2 regions of the Paenibacillus sp. FSL P4-0113 genome follow, and region 2 is predicted to be linked to the other one. Evidence: riboswitches for the same ligand, from Rfam matches in the RefSeq annotation. Region 2 holds a riboswitch; the other holds the start of a gene.

Region 1 (11,492 bases), 220 kb from region 2:
ATTCTGTTATCACCAACTGGGAAACAAACGAAAAATACGTATGGGGCAGCGCGGTGACGCATCCGAAATTCTCAATTCTGGACCCAAAAAACACCTTCTCTGTGCCACGTGATCAGACGGTATATGGCATGGTGGATATGATGAGCCATGTGTTTGAACAGTATTTTCACAATGTTAAAAATACACCGTTGCAAGATCGTATGTGCTTTTCCGTGCTGCAAACCGTAATCGAAACTGCACCTAAGCTGTTGGAGGATTTGCACAACTACGAGCATCGCGAAACGATTTTATATGCCGGAACGATTGCTCTTAACGGAACACTGCAAATGGGCTACTTCGGGGACTGGGCTTCGCATACGATTGAACATGCATTATCTGCTGTATATGATATTCCTCATGCTGGCGGTCTGGCGATCCTATTCCCCAACTGGATGAGACATACGGTCGATCAGGATGCTGCACGCATGAAACGGCTGATGCTCAGCATGTTTGACTTAGACACCGTAGATAAAACAGATAGAGAAATCGCTTTGGAGGGTATTGACCGTCTTAGTGCATTCTGGACAAGTCTCGGTGCCCCTTCCACCCTGGCCGATTACAATATTAATGATGAGCAATTGGAAAAAATCGCAACCATTGCAGCCCGTGAAATGGAATATGGAGGCTTCGGTAATTATAAAAAGCTGAATCAAGAAGATATTTTAGCTATTTTGCGTGCATCGTTATAACATTCAAAAGGGAGTGTCCTCAAGCCTGTGATGGCTGAAGGCACTCCCTTTTGGAATTTATGAATTAACCGTGTGTCCCTTTTCTTCTACTTGAATAGCTGCCCCTACACTGGCACCTGCAAGAATGCCCTTTTTCTTACTAGAATTCAGAGAATCCATATAGATTCGGGTTTCTGCAACGACAATGCCTGACAAACCAAGCAGTGCAATCAGGTTCGGGAAAGCCATCATTGCGTTAAAGATATCTGCCAGCAGCCAAATCGCATCCAGTTTAATGAACGCGCCCCCGCCAACGAGTAGAATGAACAGATAACGGTATGGCTTAATCCACTTGACCCCAAGCAAATATTCAACACAGCGTTCCCCGTAATAGTTCCAGCCGAGCATGGTGGTGAACGCGAACATAATCAGAATAATTGTGAGCAGTTCTGCCCCCAGCGGGAATGCGCTGGAAAATGCTTGCTGAGTCATCAGGCCCGCATCGGTAGGCCCGCTCCACACACCGCTAACCAGTAGCGTCAACCCGGTCATCACACAAATAACCATCGTATCAATAAACACGCCTGTCATGGAAATCAGCCCTTGTTCCGCAGGCCATTTGGTTTTGGCAGCTGCGGCTGCAATCGGTGCGCTTCCCAATCCGGCCTCATTGGCAAAAATACCTCTGGCTACCCCACTTCGCATCGCCAGCATAATCGTAGCTCCGGCAAATCCGCCCGTTGCCGATGTAGTTGAAAATGCCGAATGGAGCACCAGCGCAATTGCGGCAGGAAGCTGGTCAGCAAACCGAATCAGTACGATGAGACAGATCAGTACGTACAAGCCTGTTTTAAAAGGAACGACCTTCGTCGATACCTTGGCAATACTTTTGAGTCCTCCAATAGTAACCAGTCCTGTGAGGATAGCAATAATCAGTGCCGTTACAATGGGCGGAACACCAAAACTGTTTTCCGTCGAAGATACAATCGCTTTGACCTGTGGAAACGTTCCAATCCCGAACAACGCTACCAGCATGCCCGAAAAAGCAAACAGCATCGCCAGCGGTTTAAAACGACGTCCTAGACCTTTCTCAATATAATACATCGGGCCGCCGGAAAATTGTCCATTCCGATCCTTCACCCGGTATTTTACTGCAAGTACACCTTCCGCATATTTCGTCGCCATCCCAAAAAAGGCTGCAACGACCATCCAGAACAAGGCACCCGGCCCGCCCAGCTTAATGGCTGTCGCTACGCCGACAATACTTCCTGTGCCAACTGTAGCCGCTAGCGCCGTACTCAAAGCCGCAAAACTACTTACATCCCCGCTGCCTTCATTCGGGGCCTTACCGATCAGCTTGATCGCCAGGGGCAGGCGGAATACCTGCAACATTTTCAGACGTATGGTCAGCCACAACCCCGTTCCCATGACAAGAATGATGAGAGGCGCCCCCCATATCCAACTGCTAATCGCTTCTAACACATGTACCAAATTCATTTCAACCCGCTCCTCCAGCATATTAGAAAACAAAAAAGAGTCAAATCAGCTGATTCGACTCCTGGAGAGGTTAAAGGCACGAAAAAATACAACCATCTTGTGCAGGTTTCTGCCTCTAATAGCTCATAAAAAAGCCTAGGGTATTCCCTGTCACAGGTTATTCGCGTCTCTGTCCTTTTGCCTGAGAGTTTAAGCAGATGTTCTCTGCGGTGCACCTTCGGCGCCCAATTAAGGGTCTCTCCAGAGTTCTGTCCGTTTACGGTCCCCGCTTGTGGCTGTAAACAGCCTAAGCACCTGAGAGTTTTGCCCCTTCGGTCGGAACTTTCGTTCCATCTCCCGCAAACATCAACCAGACATATGAAATTTTTATTCATTATACAGAAAACTTTCAGCTTATTACAAGTGAAAAGTTTGTGAAGCCCTCTGAAATATTATTATGTCTATCAAAAAAGCGGGTACAGCAGATTGCATCCTTAGGATGTCCTCTGCTATACCCGCCCGAGACGATATGAAATTACAATTCTTCACCATTGGTTGCTATCACATTTTTATACCAGTTAAAAGAGTCTTTTTTGGAGCGTTTGAGCGTTCCGTTACCGTCATCATCCAGATCAACGTAAATAAATCCGTAGCGCTTGGACATTTCGGAAGTAGACATGCTCACGAGGTCGATAGGGCCCCAGCTGGTGTAACCAATCAGATCAACACCGTCAGCAATCGCTTCCTTCATTTGGACAATATGCTGACGCAAGTAATCAATGCGATACGTGTCATGCACAGAGCCGTCCTCTTCCACCTTATCATATGCACCCAAGCCATTTTCCACGATGAACAGCGGCTTTTGATAGCGATCATAAAACGTATTCAGTGTAACACGCAGGCCGATCGGATCGATCTGCCATCCCCAGTCGGAGGACTGCAGATACGGATTTTTCACGCCGCCAATCAGGTTTCCTGCTGCTTTCTCGCCTTCTGGACCTGCCGATACGGTCAAGGTCATGTAGTAGCTAAATGAGATAAAATCAACCGTATTATTTTTCAAAATTTCGGCATCGCCGGGTTCTGTCTGGATCACAATATTATTTTCTACAAAATAACGATTCATATAGTTGGAATATTCCCCACGGGCATGCACATCCGTAAAGAATAGGTTCATCTGATTTTCATGCTGGGCTTTCAGTATATCCGCTGGGTTACACGTATGTGGATAGCTTTCTATACGTGCCAACATACAGCCGATCTGAGCACCCGGGATGATCTCATGTCCCCGTTTGGTTGCCAGTGCACTAGCTACAAATTGATGATGCAATGCTTGATATATCGCTTGTTGTTTGTTTTCTACACGGTCAATAACCACACCGCCACCGGTGAACGGACTCATGGTCATTACATTGATTTCATTAAAGGTCAGCCAGTATTTTACTTTATCCTTATAGCGTGTAAACACCGTTTCGGCATAATTGACGTAATGCTGTATGACTTCACGACCCAGCCAGCCATTATACTTCTGAGTCAGACCTAGCGGTGTTTCATAATGTGACAATGTTACCAAGGGCTCAATATTATATTTGCGCAGCTCATCAAATACATTGTCGTAGAATTGCAATCCTGCTTCATTCGGTTCGTGATCATAGCCATTCGGGAAAATCCGCGACCAGTGGATGGACATACGAAATACTTTAAAGCCCATTTCAGCGAACAATGCAATATCTTCTTTGTAGTGGTGGTAAAAGTCCACACCTTCACGTTTTGGGAAACGGGCATTGACTTTGCCTGCCAAAATGTCTTCGAGTCGCTCGGACGAAATCTCTATAGCGTGATCGTTCTTACGTTCCGCTTTGGGTACATAAGCAATCATGTCTGCGCTGGACAAGCCTTTTCCATCTACGTCAAAAGCACCTTCCAATTGGTTGGCTGCAGTTGCCCCGCCCCACAAGAAGTTTTTCGGAAATCCTTTTAGCGTCTTCGTCATGGTATAAAGACCTCTTTCCGTATATAAGATTTTTACTTTGGCCTAAGTAATCCCATCAAATGCTGCAAATGTGAATCCATACCTAACGGTAACCGTTCTCCTTTGAAATGCATTGACAGATGCTTTAAAATAGATGTAATGCCCTCATAAGCATCCTAATTGTTGTAACGCGTTTCATGTCAAGTATTTTTTTCTTATGTGAGGAGAAGCTCCATGTCGAATCTTGATCAAATTGCAAAACTGGCGGGCTTTTCCAAGGCTACGGTATCCAGAGTATTAAATCAGTCCCCCCATGTCAGTCATGAAACAAGAGCTAAGATTTTGAAAATCATGCAGGAATTAGATTATGTTCCTAATCGGAATGCCATTTCCCTATCCAAGGGTCAGACGCTTCAGATTGGTATCATCACTTCAACGATTAATGAAATTGTTCTTGCTTTTCTGGACAGCTTTGTAGAAATCGCCGGACAATATGAATTCCAGACCATTATTTATACTTCGGGAGAAGACAAAAAGAAAGAGCTTCAAGCTTTTGAAGATTTAAAAAGAAAAAGAGTCGACGCGCTGGTCATCATTTCCTGCGTGAATGACACTGATTTTTTGAGTACCTATTGTAAATATGGCCCGATCGTGGCCTGGCAACGAATGGAGCATACCGATATTCGCTCCGTCGCAATGGATCAATATGAAGGTTACATGCTAGCATTAAAGCATTTGATACAAAAAGGCTATACCCGTATAGCCAATGCTTTTGGTCGTCCGAGCAGCATCAATACCCATAGCAGACAACGAGCCTATGAACAGATCATGAGTGAGCACAATCTGTCAGTGTTGCAACACTGGAATCACTCTTCAATTTATAATATCCGTGATGGCGAACAGGTCGTACGGGATTTGTTACAGCATCGGGGGGAATTCCCAGAGGCTATTTTATGTGCTAACGATTATGTAGCTGTGGGCATTCTCTGCGAAGCACGCAGACAACGGCTGAACGTACCGGGAGATCTGGCGATTGTTGGGTTTGATAACACGGAGCTGTCGCATACGTTGGGGATTACAACCATTCAAAATCCCATCATGGCTCAAGCACAAAATGCTTTTTTCATGCTTTCCCCCCAGCTGATTGGACGCCAAATGGAGCTTCATTCGCTAGAGTACAGCCTCATTGAACGTACGACCACATAAGGTAACGCTTTACTTGCAAATTAGGCAAAAGGGTCTTGATATAAAATGTTTTTTGTCGAAACAGAATAAAAAATGTTGAAATCGCTTTTTTTTGTGCTACAATAGCACTATATCGAAGGATTGTGACCGGTGATGCGGGCAATGCCTGAGTTCAATTGAGTACTATTGCTAACAATAGTATTGAATTGTGCTTAGGCATTTTTTATTGGTAAAGGATGGGAGGGGGAACTTCAATGATTATTGAGAAGGTGCTCAATAACAACGTCCTATTGACTAAAAACGATAAAGGCAAAGAGGTCATCGTGATGGGAAGAGGTATTTCCTTCAAAAAGGTGGCTGGCGATCAAGTCGATGATGATAAAATAGATAAGATTTTCATGTTAAATGAAAACGAGTTCACGGCCAAACTAACCGAGCTGCTGAACGATATTCCTGTATCTCATCTGGAGGTCGTGAATGAAATCGTAACCCATGCAACAGAAGTGTTGGATACGGAGTTAAGCGATAATATTTATTTAACGTTGACCGACCATATTCATTTTGCCATACAACGGCAAGAAAAAGGACTGGCACTCCAAAACGCGATGCTGTATGAAATTAAACGCTTTTACAAAAAAGAATTTGCAGTTGGACTGGATGCTCTCCAAAAAATTGAAAATACGCTCGGAGTAAAATTGGGCGAAGATGAAGCGGGATTTATTGCATTGCATATGGTGAATGCACGGATTGACGGTAACGAAATGAAATCTACACTGAAAATGACTGAGATTGTCCAACATATATTGAACATTATTACGTACCATTACGGGATTGTGCTGGATGAGTCTTCTTTTAGCTATTCGAGATTTTTGACACATTTGCAATATTTTGCGATGCGAGTGATTCGTAAAGAAGTCATTCACAGTGGTGAAGAATTCTTGTACAACCAGGTGAAGCAGACGTATACCGAAGCTTTTGCTTGCGCCCAAAAGATCAATGAGTATCTGGAAAAAACATACGATCAATATTTAAGCAAGGATGAATACGTATATCTAACTATCCATATTCATCGGGTAACTGAGCGTAATAACATATAAGACTAACAACTTCATACCCCTCATCGTTCATGGATTGTGACTGGTAAGGCAGGCAAAACCTAAACTGATGGTGAAATCGACGTTCCCTTATAGGAAGAGTGCGCAGTTTTCACCACGAGTTTAGGTTTTTCTTGTTTACAAGGTTAAAAAGATGCATGCCGGCGCATCTTAGCAACAAATGTAAACGGTAAACCCTATCAGTAGCAAGAATAACCCATAAGGAGTTCTAAATATGAGTGATAAAGAACTATCTAAAAAAATAGTGACTCTCGTTGGCGGCGAAGAGAATGTCAATTCCGTATTCCATTGCGCTACACGCTTGAGATTTAAATTAAAAGATCGCACAAAAGCAGACAAAGCTGCACTGGAAGCAACACCTGGTGTCATTACAGTGGTGGAAAGCAGCGGCCAGTTCCAAGTGGTCATCGGCAACAATGTAGGTCAAGTATTTGAGCATATGATGGCAGAAACGAATTTGCAGGATGCAGACAATCCTAATGCCAAAAAGGAAGAATCTTCCGAAAAAACAAATATTCTCGGCAAAGCGGTCGATATCATTTCCAGCATTTTCTCACCTCTCTTGGGTGCTCTTGCCGGAGCAGGTTTGCTCAAAGGGATTATGGCCTTAATTGCGTCGCTTCATTGGATTGATACTACAAGCGGTACGTATCTCATTTTGAACGCCGCTTCGGACAGCGTATTTTATTTCTTGCCTATATTCCTGGCTATTACTTCGTCCCGTAAATTTAAGACAAATGCCTTTGTATCGGTCGCAGTTGCTGGAGCACTCGTGTACCCGGATGTTATTGCAGCGGTGGATCATCCGGCAAAACTGGCTTTTCTCGGGATTCCAATCATTCTGATAAAATACAGTTCCAGCGTAATCCCAATTATTCTCGCGGTATGGGTACAGTCCTATGTGGAACGTTGGTTTAATTCCTTTGTTCATCAATCGGTTAAAAACATTATCGTCCCTATGCTATCACTGCTAGTTGTTGTTCCGTTGACGTTTTTGGCCTTTGGTCCAGTCGGTAACCTGATCAGTCAAGGCTTGGCGAACGGTTTTACATGGGTATACAATTTAAGCCCATTGATCGCCGGAGCTGTGGCTGGTGCATTCTGGCAAGTGTTTGTTATTTTCGGTGTACATTGGGGCTTCGTTCCTATTATGCTGTCCAATATTCAAACATTGGGTTATGACACGATGCTTCCAATGCTTACAGCAGCCGTACTTTCTCAAGCCGGTGCAACACTGGGGGTATTCCTGAAATCACGAAATACTCAAATGAAGGCTTTGGCGGGTTCCTCTACACTGGCAGCTGTATTCGGGATTACAGAACCAACGATTTATGGTGTAACTTTGAAATTGAAAAAACCTTTCATTTATGCTTGCATATCCGGTGGTATTGGGGGCGCTATTATCGCTTCTGGCGGAGCGACTGCAAAATCCTTCTCCCTGCCTAGTTTACTGGCGCTGCCAACTTATTTTGGAGCTGGATTCTTGTGGGTAGTCATCGGTTTGCTCGTTGCCTTTGTACTCGCAGTTGTGTTGGTTATGATTTTGGGCTTTGATGATCCAAAAGAAGAAACTGCAAAAACAGAAGCTGCGCCTATAAAGAAAGAAGTGACAATCGAGAAAGAAATTCTCGTAAGCCCACTGCAAGGTAAAGTATTGCCTTTGGAACAATCTTCTGATGTTGCTTTCGCTTCAGGTGCTATGGGGAAAGGAATCCTTATTGATCCTACAGAGGGTGTGCTGACATCTCCTGTCAATGGAACGATTACGACCGTATTCCCAACCGGACATGCCATCGGTATTACTTCCAATGACGGAGCAGAAATTCTGATTCACGTTGGTGTGAATACAGTGAAGCTGAAAGGACAATTCTTTGACAAGCGCGTCAAAGAGGGTGATGTAGTGAAGCAAGGGCAATTGTTGCTCGAATTTGATATCGAACAAATTAAGGCGGCAGGCTATACAACGACTACGCCGATTATCGTAACAAATTCCGCTCAATACCTGGACGTATTGAACACAATGGAAACTGAAGTGAAGCGTGAGGATTACTTGTTGACTGTTGTGGTCTAACATTTAATTATCAGACTAGGGCATTTTGCATAAATCCCAGGAGCGTTTTCAAATCAGCAGTATATAGATCGAAATGCTTTAATTCGTCTATATACTGTACTTACAAGCGTTGGGAATCGAATTATGCAAAATGCTGACTAAAGAAGCTTTCCCTACGGGAAAGCTTCTTTTTTATACATAATGAGACAAGTGTTACAGTGAAAAACGAAAAAATCATTTATTGTAAGTTTGAGATTGTAAAAAAAGGAGGGTTTCTGTGAAAAAAGGATATATCGCCGGGTTAAGTGTCATTGTATTGCTTCTCATTGGTATCGCTATTTCAGCTGTAGTTAAATTTCAAGATCTGGAGCAGGTTGTTCAGCAGAAAGATAAAGAGATCCAAGCAAGCAAAAGCAATTATCCCGAAATATATGACCACTTGAATGCGGTTACACTAGATGGTTTTAAGCGTTTGATTCAGCAGGATCAAAGTGTGTTTGTCTATGTCGGCAGACCCAGTTGTGGAGACTGCAATCGGTTTGAGCCTAACTTTAACAAGATGATCGAACAGTATAATCTAGGCTCTAAAATTACTTTTTTGAACGTTCACAAAATCCATAAGGACAAGCCTCAATGGAATAAATTCAAAGAGGATTACAACGTTAAATACACCCCCACTATTGCAGAATTTAGAAACGGCAAGCTGGTTGATAAAATAGAATGGACGCCCAAAAGAGACCTCAGTACGGATGCTGTAAAAGAGTGGCTGACTTCCAAGAAAATTATTATTTTATAAGTCTCTTTTCTATTCAATTCATTACAAACACAGAGAACTGTTTATGCAAAAAAAAGGTATTCATTCGTATAACGCATGAATACCTTTTTAGGAATGCACAGGTCTTCCAAGCTCTAATAAAAAAGGGGCATTCGGATTTTATGGTGGAGACAAAATCAAAACATTTCACTTAAAAATCGGAGAATATGGTGGTATTTTTCTAAAGACTTGATTTGTAGCGATATCTTAGTACAATGGTTTTATGACTACTCAAAAAATAATAAATGATGAGCTCAGAGTCAAAATATTTAAGGCGTTAGCTGATGAAACAAGATTGGACATCATACGAGCTCTATACGCCAGCAAGAAGGAAATGAATTGTGGAGAAGTAGGACACATTCGCGATACTACGAAATCGAATACTTCGTATCACTTGCGTGCTTTAAAGGAGGCGAAATTGATCAAGGTACGAAAAGAAGCTCAAACGAAGTATATGAGCATCGATTTGGAGACATTTCAAACTTACTTACCTGGATTTCTGGATACATTGTAGAAAGAAATTCTTTTTTTATTCATTAGTTCAATAATCCTTGAACTATAGAACTAACTAAAAAGGGTGAATAAAATGATCAAATTAACTGCTTTATTTTTCCTCATCATGTTTGTTATCGGTACGGATACGTTTTTGATATCTCCGCTCATCCCCACTCTTCAGAGCTTGTTTCATATCCCAACTGAATATTCCGGTTGGATGGTAGGGTCTTATGCTTTAGGTTATGCCATTTTTGCACTGATTGCTGGACCGCTTTCCGATGGATGGGATCGCAAAAAAGTAATGCTTTCCGGCATGATCTGCTTCTCTGTTTCAACCATGTTATGCGGCTTTGCCACAGGTTTTTGGTCGATGTTCTTCTTCCGTTTTTTAGCCGGAGTCAGCGCAGCATTTACGGCGCCTCAAGTCTGGGCATCGATCCCTACTCTGTTTCCAACGTCAAAAATCGCCAAAGTATCAGGATTCGTCATGGCAGGCTTGGCTGCTTCCCAAGCGTTCGGTATCCCTATTGGAAGTCTGCTTGCCTCAACCCATTGGTATTATCCTTTTTTTACAATCGGTGCATGTGCATTATTGGTAGCAGTATTCATCTTCTATGCTTTGCCCGAAATGAAACCAAATCAAGGCCAAAAAACCAGGACTCCGATTTTCAGTAGATACATCCCACTATTGAATAGCCGAATGGCAAGAAAGGCTTTCCTCGCTCATTTCTTATTTCAATGTGGATTCTTTGCTGCCTTTTCTTTCATTGGAAAATGGGTGACGGATCGCTTTCACCTTTCAATTGATCAAACGGGATACGTAATGTTTTTTCTAGGTCTTGGGAATATAGTCGGGAGCTTTGGCGGTGCCTATGTGATCAAAACGTTAAACCGTTTCAATACGCTGGTTGTAGGCTTTCTTGTCTCTATCATATGTTTTATTGTGTTGCCTCTCTTGCCGTCGGTTGCGGCTTTCGAAAGTGTTTACTTTTTCATATTCGTTAACATGGGGATCTCTTTTCCCCTAATATTGGGAATGCTGAATTCACTAAATCCGACCATCCGCGGCACGATCTCCAGCTTGGCCAATTCAAACATGTACGCTGCGACAACGCTCGGTTCTTGGATCGCAGGCCTGATTTACGCGACTTTTAACGGTTTTTCCGCCGTAGGCATGTTTGCGGCTATATGCTTTGCCGGTTCGTTGTTATCTTTTATATTCAGCGGTATTTTGACCAGTCACGCGAAAACAAAGAAGGAGTTTGCATCATAAATGCATAGAAGAAATTCATATGGATATTTTAAATCTTCCAAACTTCAACATATTAAGTATTAGTGAAAATGAATTTGATTTTCTAATACAAGTGGTGACGAACTCTCCACCTTTGGCTTGCCCTCATTGCGGATGCATAGCCAACCTCTACAAACACGACAGCAGGGAACAAGTTTATATGGACTTGCCCATTCATGGCAAGCGTGCAGGCCTTCTTATAAAGCGTCAGAGGTATCGCTGTAAAGATTGCAATCGAACCTTTTGGGAACACTTAGATCACACCATAGACGAAAAGCGAAACTGTACCAAACGATTATTGTCTTATATAGAGAAGCAAAGCCTTAAACGCACGTTTGTCAGCATATCCGAGGATGTTGGATTGCATGAAAAAACGATACGTAACAT
Region 2 (11,492 bases):
GATGTAACCAAGCGGATCCTGAATCACCTGCTTGGTGTTCATTTTGTTAGTCCTGCAGAAATTGCCGAAGAAACGATTGTGCTTGCAGAAGATTTGACACCTTCCGACACAGCTCAGCTGAACCGTGAATTTGTTAAAGGTTTTGCAACGAATATCGGCGGACGTACTTCGCATTCGGCTATTATGGCTCGCTCACTTGAAATTCCTGCAGTTGTGGGAACGAAAAATATATTGTCTCAAGCTAAAAGCGGCGATTTGATTATCGTTGATGGTTTGGATGGTCACGTATTCGTGAACCCTACCGAAGAGATTGTTGCAGAATACCGTGCTAAACAAGTGGCATACGACAAGCAACGCGAAGAGTGGCGCAAGCTGCGCGGCGAAGCTACGGTTTCTGTCGATGGTGTCCATGTCGAACTGGCAGCCAATATTGGTACGCCTAATGATGTAGCTGGTGTCCTGGACAACGGTGGTGAAGGCGTTGGCTTGTACCGTACGGAGTTCTTGTACATGGGACGCGATAAGCTTCCATCCGAAGAAGTACAGTATACAGCGTACAAAACTGTTCTGGAAAGAATGGAAGGTAAACCGGTTGTAGTCCGTACTTTGGATATCGGTGGTGACAAAGAACTTCCTTATCTGGACCTGCCGAAAGAAATGAATCCGTTCCTCGGATTCCGTGCTATTCGCCTGTGTCTGGATCGCCAGGATATTTTCCGCACTCAATTGCGTGCTTTGTTGCGTGCGAGTGTGCATGGTAACTTGCGCATCATGTTCCCAATGATTGCTACGCTGAACGAATTCCGTGAAGCTAAAGCTGTTTTGTTGGAAGAAAAGGAAAAATTGGTAGCTGAGGGTGTATCCGTATCCGAAGAAATTCAACTGGGCATCATGGTAGAAATTCCTTCTACAGCGGTATTGGCTGACCAATTCGCAAAAGAAGTAGATTTCTTCAGTATCGGTACAAACGATCTGATTCAATACACAATGGCAGCGGATCGCATGAACGAGCGGGTTTCTTACCTGTATCAACCATACAATCCATCCATTCTGCGTCTGGTGAAAATGGTTATTGATGCCGCTCACCGTGAAGGACGTTGGGTTGGTATGTGTGGCGAAATGGCAGGAGATACAACAGCAATTCCGTTGCTGCTGGGTCTCGGACTTGATGAGTTCAGTATGAGCGCCACTTCCATTCTGCCAGCACGTAGTCAAATTTCCAAGTTGTCCCGTGCGGACATGGAAAAACTGGCTACAAAAGCTCTGGACATGCAAACAGCAGAACAGGTTGTTGAATTGGTTCAAAGCATCGAAGGCTAAGGAAGGGTATTACATTTCAAAGGTTATATCTTTTTCCAACAAAAAATTGCTGTGTACATACAGCAGCCGGTATCTAATTAGATACCGGCTTTTTTGCATGCTTTAAGTAGAATTTGTTTTAACTGCATGAGCAATTCAGTACAGGTTTGCGGGCTGCGGTAGTTTCGTCCAATCGTGTGACTGGAGTAGTATATGGTGCATTGAGCACCAGCTCAGGGTTCTCTTCTGCTTCCCGCGCAATATGAATCATAGTGTCGACAAAAGCATCAAGTGTTTCCTTACTTTCCGTTTCCGTGGGCTCGATCATGATGCACTCCTCTACATTCAGCGGAAAGTAAATTGTAGGTGGATGGTAGCCGAAATCAAGCAGCCGTTTGGCTACATCAAGCGTGCGCACTCCAAATTTTTTCAAGCCTCGCCCCGACATCACGAATTCGTGTTTGCAATGTCCAGGGTAGGGCAGATCAAAATGTGGAGCGAGCCGATGCATCATATAATTGGCATTGAGTACAGCGCATTCCGATACACGCTTTAAGCCATCAGGACCGTAGCTACGGATATAAGTATAGGCACGGACGAGAATACCGAAGTTCCCGTAAAAGGCTTTAACCCGTCCAATAGAATCTCCCTGTTCCCGGTCCCAGTGGTACACCCCCTGTGGATCCCGTGCGACAAGCGGCTTGGGCAAATAAGGGATGAGCCGTTGCTTTACGCCGACAGGTCCAGCGCCGGGGCCACCGCCACCGTGCGGGGTACTCATCGTTTTGTGCAAATTGAGATGCACTACATCGAAGCCCATATCTCCGGGACGGGTAATCCCCATGATGGCGTTGGAGTTCGCCCCGTCATAGTAGAGCAGACCACCCGCGTCATGCACGATGGCAGCAATGTCAGTGATTTGCTTCTCGAACAGCCCAAGCGTGTTCGGGTTGGTCAGCATGAGCGCAGCAGTGTCGTTGCCTACGGCTTGACGCAGCGCATCCAGATCCACTAGCCCCTCAGGGGTGGAAGGAAGGGTGACTGTTTCGAAGCCTGCGACGGTTGCACTGGCGGGGTTCGTTCCGTGCGACGAATCCGGCACGAGCACCTTGGTACGTCGCTCACTACGTGCTTCGTGGTATGAGCGAATCATCATCAGCCCGGTCCATTCGCCATGGGCGCCCGCGGCGGGCTGAAGCGTGACGGCATCCATGCCAGTTAACGCAGCCAAATCATTTTGGAGCGTATGCAGCAACTCCATGGCACCCTGGATGCTCTCCTCGGGCTGATATGGATGGATTTTGGCGAAGCCTGTATATCGGGCGACATCCTCATTCACCTTCGGATTGTATTTCATCGTACAGGAGCCGAGCGGATAAAATCCATTGTCCACGCCAAAATTGCGCCGGGACAAGGCGGTATAATGCCGAATAACGTCTACTTCGGATACCTCGGGTAATGCTGCAGGTTCGCTGCGCAGCGCATAGTCTGGCAAAAGCTCTGCCACCGGGCGACGGGGAACGTCGCACTCGGGAAGGGAATAGGCGATGCGACCCGGACGGCTCAATTCAAAAATGAGCGCTTGATCGTGTTCCTTTAACAGCTCTTGTTTCTGATCCTGTCCGGTATGTGTCATAGCAATCCCCCCAAGGTGTGCACAAATTGGTCAATCTCTTCTTTGGTTCTTTGCTCCGTCACGGCAATCAACATGTGACCAGCAAGTTCCTCATAGTCCCGGCCCAAATCGTAGCCAGCGATAAATCCAGCAGCTAGCAGCTCGGCCTGGAGTCTGCTCATATCTGTACCCTCAGGCAGTCTCAGGGCAAACTCGTTAAAGGTCGGTGCGTTAAACGAGGCAGTTACGCCCTTCAAGCTCAGCAATTGCTCTAAAGCATATCGGCTTTTATGCAAATTTAGCTCGGCTACTTCCTTGATCCCCTGTCTACCCATAACAGACAAGTATACAGATGCAGATAAAGCTAGCAACGCTTGATTGGAACAAATGTTAGAGGTGGCCTTTTCGCGGCGGATATGCTGTTCGCGCGCTTGCAAGGTCAGCACGAAGCCGCGTTTACCATTGCGATCAGTGGTCTGACCCACAATACGGCCGGGGATACGGCGCATATGTGCCTGAGAAACGGCAAAGTATCCACAGGTCGGACCGCCGAGAGAAGAGGAGATGCCAAGTGGCTGCGCGTCTCCTACCACAATATCCGCGCCCTGTTTGCCGGGTGTCTCCAGCAAGCCAAGTGCCAGTGGGTTGGCACTGACGACCAAAAGACCTTTGTGTGCATGGATGAGGTCAGCCATCGGCTGTAGATTTTCCACGGCTCCGAAAAAGTTGGGGCTTTGGACCAAAACAGCCGCGGTCTGTTCCGATACGGCCGCCGCTAACGCATCAGCATCCGTTACACCGTCCGAACAGCCGATCTCCACGATGTCCAAATTCAATCCGCGTGCATAGGTTGCCAATACCTGACGTGCCTCTGGATGGACGGACCTCGATACGATAAGCTGTTTACGGCGGGTAGCTGCGGCGGACAGTGAGCCCGCTTCCGCCAGTGCAGTCGCTCCGTCGTACATGCTGGCATTAGCTACAGCCATGCCCGTCAATTCGCAAATATACGATTGAAACTCGAAAATGGCTTGTAGCTCGCCTTGGCTTACTTCCGGCTGATAGGGGGTGTAGGCAGTGTAGAATTCTGAGCGTGAAGTGATGTGCTGGATGACGGACGGAATATGATGATCATAAATTCCTGCGCCAAGAAAGCTGGCATGTGTGTCTGTATTGGCATTGTGTCCGGCCAGCTCGGTCAAGTGACGGGTTAAGGCTTTCTCATCGAGTCGAGAAGAAAGAGGGAGTTCCCCTTGATATCGAATGGCCTCTGGAATGTCACTGAATAAATCATCAATGGATGATACACCGACCACACGCAGCATTTCGGTTTGATCCTGTTCAGTCATAGGGAGATAACGATGCTGCTTCATAGGTTCTGGCTCCTTTCGAAAAGCAAAATTTTAAATCCGTAAATGAGCTAATAAAAAAGTGTGAGATGAAAACCCAGAAATACATATCTGACATGTTTGCTTTATAGAAATAAGGAGAGTTTAAGATCAGCGTGGGCGCTTATAAAAGGGGGCTGCCACCACCTCGGCACGCAGGCGTTTGCCACGAATCTCAACCTCCAGTGGTGTGGAGAGGGCGCTAAAACGACTGTCCACCAAGGCGAGGCCCAGATTACGCTTCAAGGAGGGCGACTGAGTCCCCGTTGTGACCTCACCGATGTGTTGTCCTTCTGCGAATACCGGATAATGGGCGCGTGGGATACCGCGGTCCATCATTTCTAGCCCGATCAATTTACGAGGAACCCCTTGTTCTTTTTGACGCTGAAGTGCTTCTCTACCGATAAAATCTCCTTTATTCAGCTTGACGAAGAAACCCAGACCGGCTTCGAGTGGTGAAATTGTGGCAGATAACTCCTGTCCGTATAGCGGCAACCGAGCCTCAAAGCGTAGTGTATCCCGAGCACCAAGTCCAGCGGGAATCAGCCCATACGACTCACCGGAACGAAGCAAACCCTCCCATACGGCGGGTGCTTCCGCGGCAGGTACGTAAAATTCAAAACCGTCTTCGCCCGTATATCCGGTTCGTGAGACGAGTGCTTTTGCTCCGAACAATGGCACGTTCTCATGAAAGTGGAAAGATGCCAGATTCGTAATATCCGTATCTGCCACGGCTGCGGCAATACGTGCTGCTTCCGGTCCCTGCAATGCCAGCAATGCTATTGCATCAGACACATTCTCCATGTGAACGGATGCAGGCACATGACGAAGTAACCAATCCCAATCCTTATCAATGTTGGAGGCGTTCACAACGAGCATGTAGCGTTCCGGTCCTTTGCAGTAAACAAGCAGGTCGTCTACTACACCTCCATCGGGGTAACACAGGAGTGAATATTGTGCCTGACCTGGTTCCAACTGGCTGACATCATTCGTGGTCACCCTTTGTAGAAAAGCTTCGGCCTCTTTGCCTTCAACCAAAAACTCACCCATATGCGATACATCGAATAAACCCGCACGTTGCCGGACGGCCTCATGCTCCTTTTGAATGCCGCTAAACTGAACGGGGAGCTCCCAGCCTCCAAAGTCAATACAACGAACCCCAGACTGCGTCCCGTAGGATGAATATAGCGGTGTTTTTCGCAAATTAGTCATGTTTCCACTCCTATCCGGTGTAATCGGCTAAACAAAAAAGACAGGCCGAAAAAAACGTATAGACAGCAGTCTATACTCTTTTTTCAGCTCTGTCCTTGATACCAGAAAGTTACCCCGGTATGTACCGGGTTTCCTCTTGGGTGATCCGCTCCAATAGCGAATGCTCTCCAGAGATGCGTCCGGCAGAGGTCCTTTTGCCTGAGAGATTCACCTGCAATGCAGGCTTACTCCTTCGGCGCTACCTTCGGGATCAGCAGTATATTACCTGGCTTTGCAGATAACAACTTGATCCGATTCGCGTGCACAACTGTCTCACAAGCGGCAACAGCTATGCGAATCTTTTTGGCAGTCTCTCCCTCTGCGTTCATCCGCGTTTGCAGTTGTCGGGTGTTTCCCAAAGTATTTGCTATAACCCATTAATACGCAAATTCATTCAAAATGTCAATAAAAATGTCATCAAAAACAATAGAAAAAACATTTAATATATAAATAAGGATATGTAAGCGTTTGTTATAAATTATTATATTTTTATATAGAGCGCTATAGGAGGTGATATGAAGTATTTTTGTTAGTATTATTGACATGAGTGTTCTTATTGTCATAATCTTAACCTGTCTAATACAGGTGAGCAAATGCGATTTTATTCATATGGAAGTGAGGGGAACAGAATGGGTGAAGTGAAGCAGCAACTTTGGTATACAGACGAACATGAGTGGGTTCAGCGGACAGAGAATGGAACGGTGCGGATTGGTATTACAGACTTTGCACAGCACCAACTGGGTGATATTGTTTTTGTAGAATTACCTGAGGCGGGAGTAACGATTGAGCAGGGAGCGGAGATCGGTACGATTGAATCGGTGAAGACGGTATCCGACCTTTTTGCTCCGGTGACGGGAACCATATTAAAAGTGAATGAAGCGCTGGAAGGTACACCTGAGCTAGTGAATGAATCTCCATATGACAAAGGTTGGATGGTAGAAGTAGAGATGGATAAAGATGTGGAGGAATCATTGGGCAAACTACTGTCGGCGGATCAGTATGAGCAGTTGATTTCGGAGTAATAAATAGAGCAATGCAGCATGAAATAATAGCGTGTTATTCGGAATTTTATATTGATTTTTAATTGAATAAGAGCATCGTTAGTTTGCTCGATTTTTGTATAAAATAGTCGCTATGATTTGACGTAGCGGCTATTTTTTTGTCTTTTTTATGAAAACGTAATTACGTGTGTTGTTCTGATATAGTGGGTTGTCCCCATATAGGAATCATACATAATCCAGCGCGGTTTTTCGACTAATTTCTATAGCTACAGGTCATATTAAGAAGAATTATGCAGGTATAATATCTTCCTGGATAATTTAAATTTAAATGTTGTCATCAACGTTCATGACGAAAGTACGTTTTCATTTCGTTGATGAAGATAGCGCTGTCATTTAGTATGAATTTTAAGAAAAGGTAGTGATGCTTACCTACAAGGAGGATTTGAATATGAGTACATTGGACGCAAAGCCAAGTTCAAAAGGAGGCACTCGTGTCGCCGTACAGCGTTTTGGCCGTTTTCTTAGCGGTATGGTTATGCCCAATATGGGAGCCTTTATTGCGTGGGGGTTGATTACGGCACTCTTTATTCCGACCGGATGGTTCCCGAACGAAGGTTTTGCACAGTTGGTTGATCCGATGAAAAATTATTTGTTGCCGCTGCTGATTGGTTATACAGGGGGCACGATGATTCACGGACAGCGTGGAGGTGTGATCGGTGCCATCATGACGATGGGTGTCATAGTAGGAGCCGATATCCCGATGTTCCTGGGCGCGATGGTAGCTGGTCCGCTGGCTGCGTGGATATTGAAGAAGTTCGACAAGGCCATTGAAGGCAAAGTCAGATCAGGCTTTGAAATGCTGGTCAATAATTTTTCGGCCGGGATTATCGGTGCCATTCTAGCACTGCTTGCCCATGTGGCGATCGGCCCGGTTGTACAAATGATCAGTCAAGTGTTGTCGGCAGGGGTACAGTTCCTCGTGAACGCGGGGCTATTGCCGCTTGTCAACCTCATTATTGAGCCCGGAAAAGTATTATTTTTAAACAACGCGCTGAATCACGGAGTATTGAGTCCGATTGCGTTGGAGGAAGCTGCAAGAACAGGCAAATCCGTACTGTTCATGCTGGAATCCAACCCTGGGCCGGGGCTTGGTATTTTGCTGGCCTACTGTCTGTTCGGCAAAGGCTCTGCGAAGTCGTCAGCTCCTGGCGCAGTCATCATTCATTTTTTCGGCGGGATTCATGAAATTTATTTCCCTTATATTTTGATGAAGCCGATTCTGATTCTTGCAGCTATAGCTGGCGGTGTTGTGGGAACCTTCTGTTTCATGTTGACAGGTGCCGGACTGGTTGCTGCTCCTTCACCGGGTAGTATCATCGCCTATTTTCTAATGACGCCAAAAGGTGGATATTTGCCAATGCTGAGCGGGGTGATCGCTGCTGCGGTCGTATCCTTTGCTGTTGCAGCAGTGTTACTCAAGACAGGTAAGCAACAAGAAGAGGGGCTGGAGGAAGCTGCATCTCGCCTGAAAGATATGAAAAATCAAAGCAAGAGTGCCAGTGCTAACGCCACTGTAATGGAAGATAACCACGAATCTGATCGTGCTGCCGAGATTGTCGCAGATCGAACGCTCAAGGATAAATCCGAAGTGAACAAGATTGTCTTTTCCTGTGATGCAGGTATGGGTTCAAGCGCGATGGGTGCCTCGATTTTACGCAAAAAAATGAAGCAGGCGGGCGTAGGCGTAACAGTTACGAATACGGCAATCAGTGAAATTCCACAGGATGCGGATATTGTCATTACGCAAAAAACGTTGACAGACCGGGCTAAAACAGTAGTCCCGAATGCTGAACACATTTCCATTGACAATTTTCTGAAGAGTCCTGAATACGAAGCGCTGGTTGAACGTCTGAAATCCGATTCTTAATCCCCGTCATAGTCAGGCGGACTGTATGCAGTGTACGTCTCCTGCTGGAGGGATGAGCTTGGGAAGGAACGGTATGCGCTTATGAATATTACGAAACGACAACGTGACATCGTGGAATATCTTCTGGAGCAGTCCAAAGAGGTTACTGCCGGGGAAATTGCCACGAAGATCAATGTCAGCACAAGGACGGTTCATCGGGAACTGGGCGCAGTCGAGCATTGGCTGGCAACTCATGAGGTGAAGCTGGAGAAAAAGTCAGGGATTGGTATCTGTATAGATGCAGACCCAGCTCAGCTTGTATGCCTGCGAAAGCAATTGCTGTATACGAATCCAGACGAATATTCGGCTGAGGAGAGAAAGATCGTGGTTCTCTGCATGCTGCTGGATACACGGGAGCCGATCAAGCTGCTGGCGCTGGCTTCAGATCTGAAAGTCACGGTAACTACGGTCAGTCATGATCTGGACGAATTACAAGACTGGATCGGAGATCGAGGGCTCGTGCTTGTCCGCAGACGGGGATATGGTGTCGAGATTACCGGACGGGAGATAGACAAAAGACGGGCGATTTCCGAGCTGGCCCTCGAACATTTGGATGAATCTGATCTGTTTTCCAGCCAGGGAGAGGTTCGTTCTGTGACTCGTGTCTCCGACAAATTGCTGGAGATGATTGGCAGAGGGAACTTGCTGATCGTGGAAAAGGCCCTCTGGCAGCCCCATGAAAAGTGGCTGGAAAACATGGTGGAAAGCAAATATATGGAGTTGCTGATTCAGATTTGCGTTTCGCTGGCACGTCTACGACTCGGGTATGTTATGGATCCTCTTCTCTCCTATTTAAAAACAGATTCGGATGAGAATATCATGCTGCGTACAGCTATGGTAGAACGCATATGCACAGAATTGTCAGCGGCGCTGGATATTAACTTTCCGGACCCGGAACGATCTTATTTCAGGCTGCTGTTCCGTGATGCCGAGGATCATTCTACCCGGCTGCTGCCGCTCGATGATCTTGTACTGCTGGAGTCGGTTCATGAGTTGATTCGTCGTGTGGAGGAAGAAACAGGCACGCCATTGGAAGAGGACCGTGTTCTGCGTGAAGGACTGATTGCCCATATGGCTCCGGTATTCAAACGTTTGAAGGAAGGCAAGTCGATTCGTAATCCCCTCCTTCAGCAAATCCGCAAGGATTACAGCAGCTTATTCGACTCAGTGAAAAAGGCTGCGGCGGACATGACAGAAATGAAAGTCCCTGATGAAGAGATCGGATTTCTCGTCATGCATTTCGGCGCTTCGCTGGAGCGGCTGCGACAATTGCGGCGGGAGGTGCGGGCCATCGTAGTCTGCACGAGCGGCATTGGTTCATCCAGACTTCTGGCAACAAGGCTCGCCAAAGAGCTGCCACAGATCAAAATTGTGGATAGGGCCTCATGGTACGAGGCGGCGCGGATCCCCAAGGAGGATTATGATCTGATCATTTCGACAGTAGAGCTACCGCTTGAACCAGATCGCTATCTTAAGATCAGCCCGCTGCTGACGCAGGAGGAGAGTGATCGCCTGCGTCAATTTATCCAGCATATTACACTCAATCATCCTGATGACCATCAGCAGGAACACGTCGTTCAGCCCGGTCAGGACATGGAGTGGCTTACCGGTCTGCGGAAAAGTCTCGATGAAATTGTACACATTGTACAGCAATTTCAAGTGTACCCGCTGGAAAATCAGGAGATGGATATGGCGGCGACCGTAGAGGCTATATGCATGTTGGAGGCGGGGCGGGGGAATGTTACAGAGCCTTCTGCGGTTGCTGCACAACTCATGGAAAGAGAGCGCCAAGGTAGTCAGGTGATCTCTGATACCTCCATTGCTTTAGTTCATACGCGTAGCCACTATATTCGCAAACCTTCGCTTACCTTGTATAAGCTGGCAGAGCCGCTGTTGGCGGATACAGGCGAACAGGTAGAATGCGTGCTGCTCATGTTGGGACCTCGTGAGCTGCCGAGAGAAAGCTTGGAGGTATTGAGCGAGATTAGTGCATTACTCTTGCAGGAAGACATGGTTACGCTACTGGAACACGGTAGCAGGGATCATATTGTCAATTATATATCGAGTGAGCTAGCTGGATTTTTACACAGTAAATTAGGGACAGGGAGGAACCTACCGTGAGTATTATGACGATAGACAAAGTAAAAATGAATGCAACCGCCAAAGACAAATATGAGGCGATTCGTATGGCTGGACAAATCCTGCTGGATGCAGGACATATTTCAAGTGAGTACATTGACAAGATGCTGGAACGCGAGGAGATCGTGTCCACCTATATCGGGAACGGGCTGGCTATTCCACATGGCACCAAGGAATCCAAGACGCTTATTCAATCCACAGGCATCTCCATCGTTCAGTTTCCGCAAGGCGTAGATTTTGGGGAAGAAAAAGCATACATGGTAATCGGCATTGCAGCACAAGGCGGCGATCATATGGAGATTTTGACGAGTATTGCTGTGGTGTGTGCAGAGGAAGAAAACATGGAGAAACTTCGCAACGCGGTGACCCCACAGGAAATTATAGATCTGTTCGAAAGTGAGCTGGAGCTATGAGAGCCGTCCACTTTGGAGCAGGAAATATCGGTCGCGGCTTTATCGGATTGATTCTGTCGCGTGCAGGCTATGAGGTTGTCTTTTCAGATGTCAATGACACCCTTGTATCCGAGTTACGCCGTCGTAAACAATACACCGTAGAGTTAGCCAATGATACAAAGGATACGGAGCTGGTCATGAATGTGACGGCGATTGACGGCAAGGATGCAGCGGCTGTAGCCGATGCGGTAGACCACGCTGATCTGGTAACGACCGCAGTAGGTGTCAGCATCCTCAAGCACATTGCAGCAGGCATTGCGGAGGGCATCAAGCGGCGGGTAGAGCGAGGAGCGAGGCCGCTGCATGTGATTGCCTGTGAAAATGCAATCGGAGGCAGTGCGCAACTGAAAGAGCATGTTTTTGCGCTATTGGATGAGGCGA

What was found. Region 2 has a riboswitch for glycine ahead of gcvT (glycine cleavage system aminomethyltransferase GcvT). Riboswitches for the same ligand answer to the same signal wherever they lie in the genome.
Region 1: it holds a riboswitch for glycine, as region 2 does, so the genes downstream of both, MKX46_RS09300 (alanine/glycine:cation symporter family protein) here and gcvT (glycine cleavage system aminomethyltransferase GcvT) in region 2, are expected to answer to the same signal.

What each region holds. Positions count from the first base shown of each region.
Region 1 covers NZ_JBBPAZ010000001.1:2,236,338-2,247,829, forward strand. The annotation lists gene MKX46_RS09295 (iron-containing alcohol dehydrogenase) at 1-728, shown strand, start outside; gene MKX46_RS09300 (alanine/glycine:cation symporter family protein) at 786-2,204, opposite strand; glycine riboswitch at 2,364-2,458, opposite strand; glycine riboswitch at 2,477-2,553, opposite strand; gene MKX46_RS09305 (glycoside hydrolase family 1 protein) at 2,719-4,176, opposite strand; gene MKX46_RS09310 (LacI family DNA-binding transcriptional regulator) at 4,390-5,361, shown strand; gene licT (BglG family transcription antiterminator LicT) at 5,595-6,437, shown strand; gene MKX46_RS09320 (beta-glucoside-specific PTS transporter subunit IIABC) at 6,670-8,526, shown strand; gene MKX46_RS09325 (thioredoxin family protein) at 8,783-9,301, shown strand; gene MKX46_RS09330 (ArsR/SmtB family transcription factor) at 9,543-9,833, shown strand; gene MKX46_RS09335 (MFS transporter) at 9,906-11,087, shown strand; gene MKX46_RS09340 (ISL3 family transposase) at 11,107-11,492, shown strand, end outside.
Region 2 covers NZ_JBBPAZ010000001.1:2,018,626-2,030,117, reverse strand. The annotation lists gene ptsP (phosphoenolpyruvate--protein phosphotransferase) at 1-1,320, shown strand, start outside; gene gcvPB (aminomethyl-transferring glycine dehydrogenase subunit GcvPB) at 1,439-2,935, opposite strand; gene gcvPA (aminomethyl-transferring glycine dehydrogenase subunit GcvPA) at 2,932-4,287, opposite strand; gene gcvT (glycine cleavage system aminomethyltransferase GcvT) at 4,414-5,514, opposite strand; glycine riboswitch at 5,691-5,790, opposite strand; gene gcvH (glycine cleavage system protein GcvH) at 6,183-6,575, shown strand; gene MKX46_RS08475 (PTS mannitol transporter subunit IICB) at 7,003-8,481, shown strand; gene MKX46_RS08470 (BglG family transcription antiterminator) at 8,563-10,641, shown strand; gene MKX46_RS08465 (PTS sugar transporter subunit IIA) at 10,638-11,072, shown strand; gene MKX46_RS08460 (mannitol-1-phosphate 5-dehydrogenase) at 11,069-11,492, shown strand, end outside.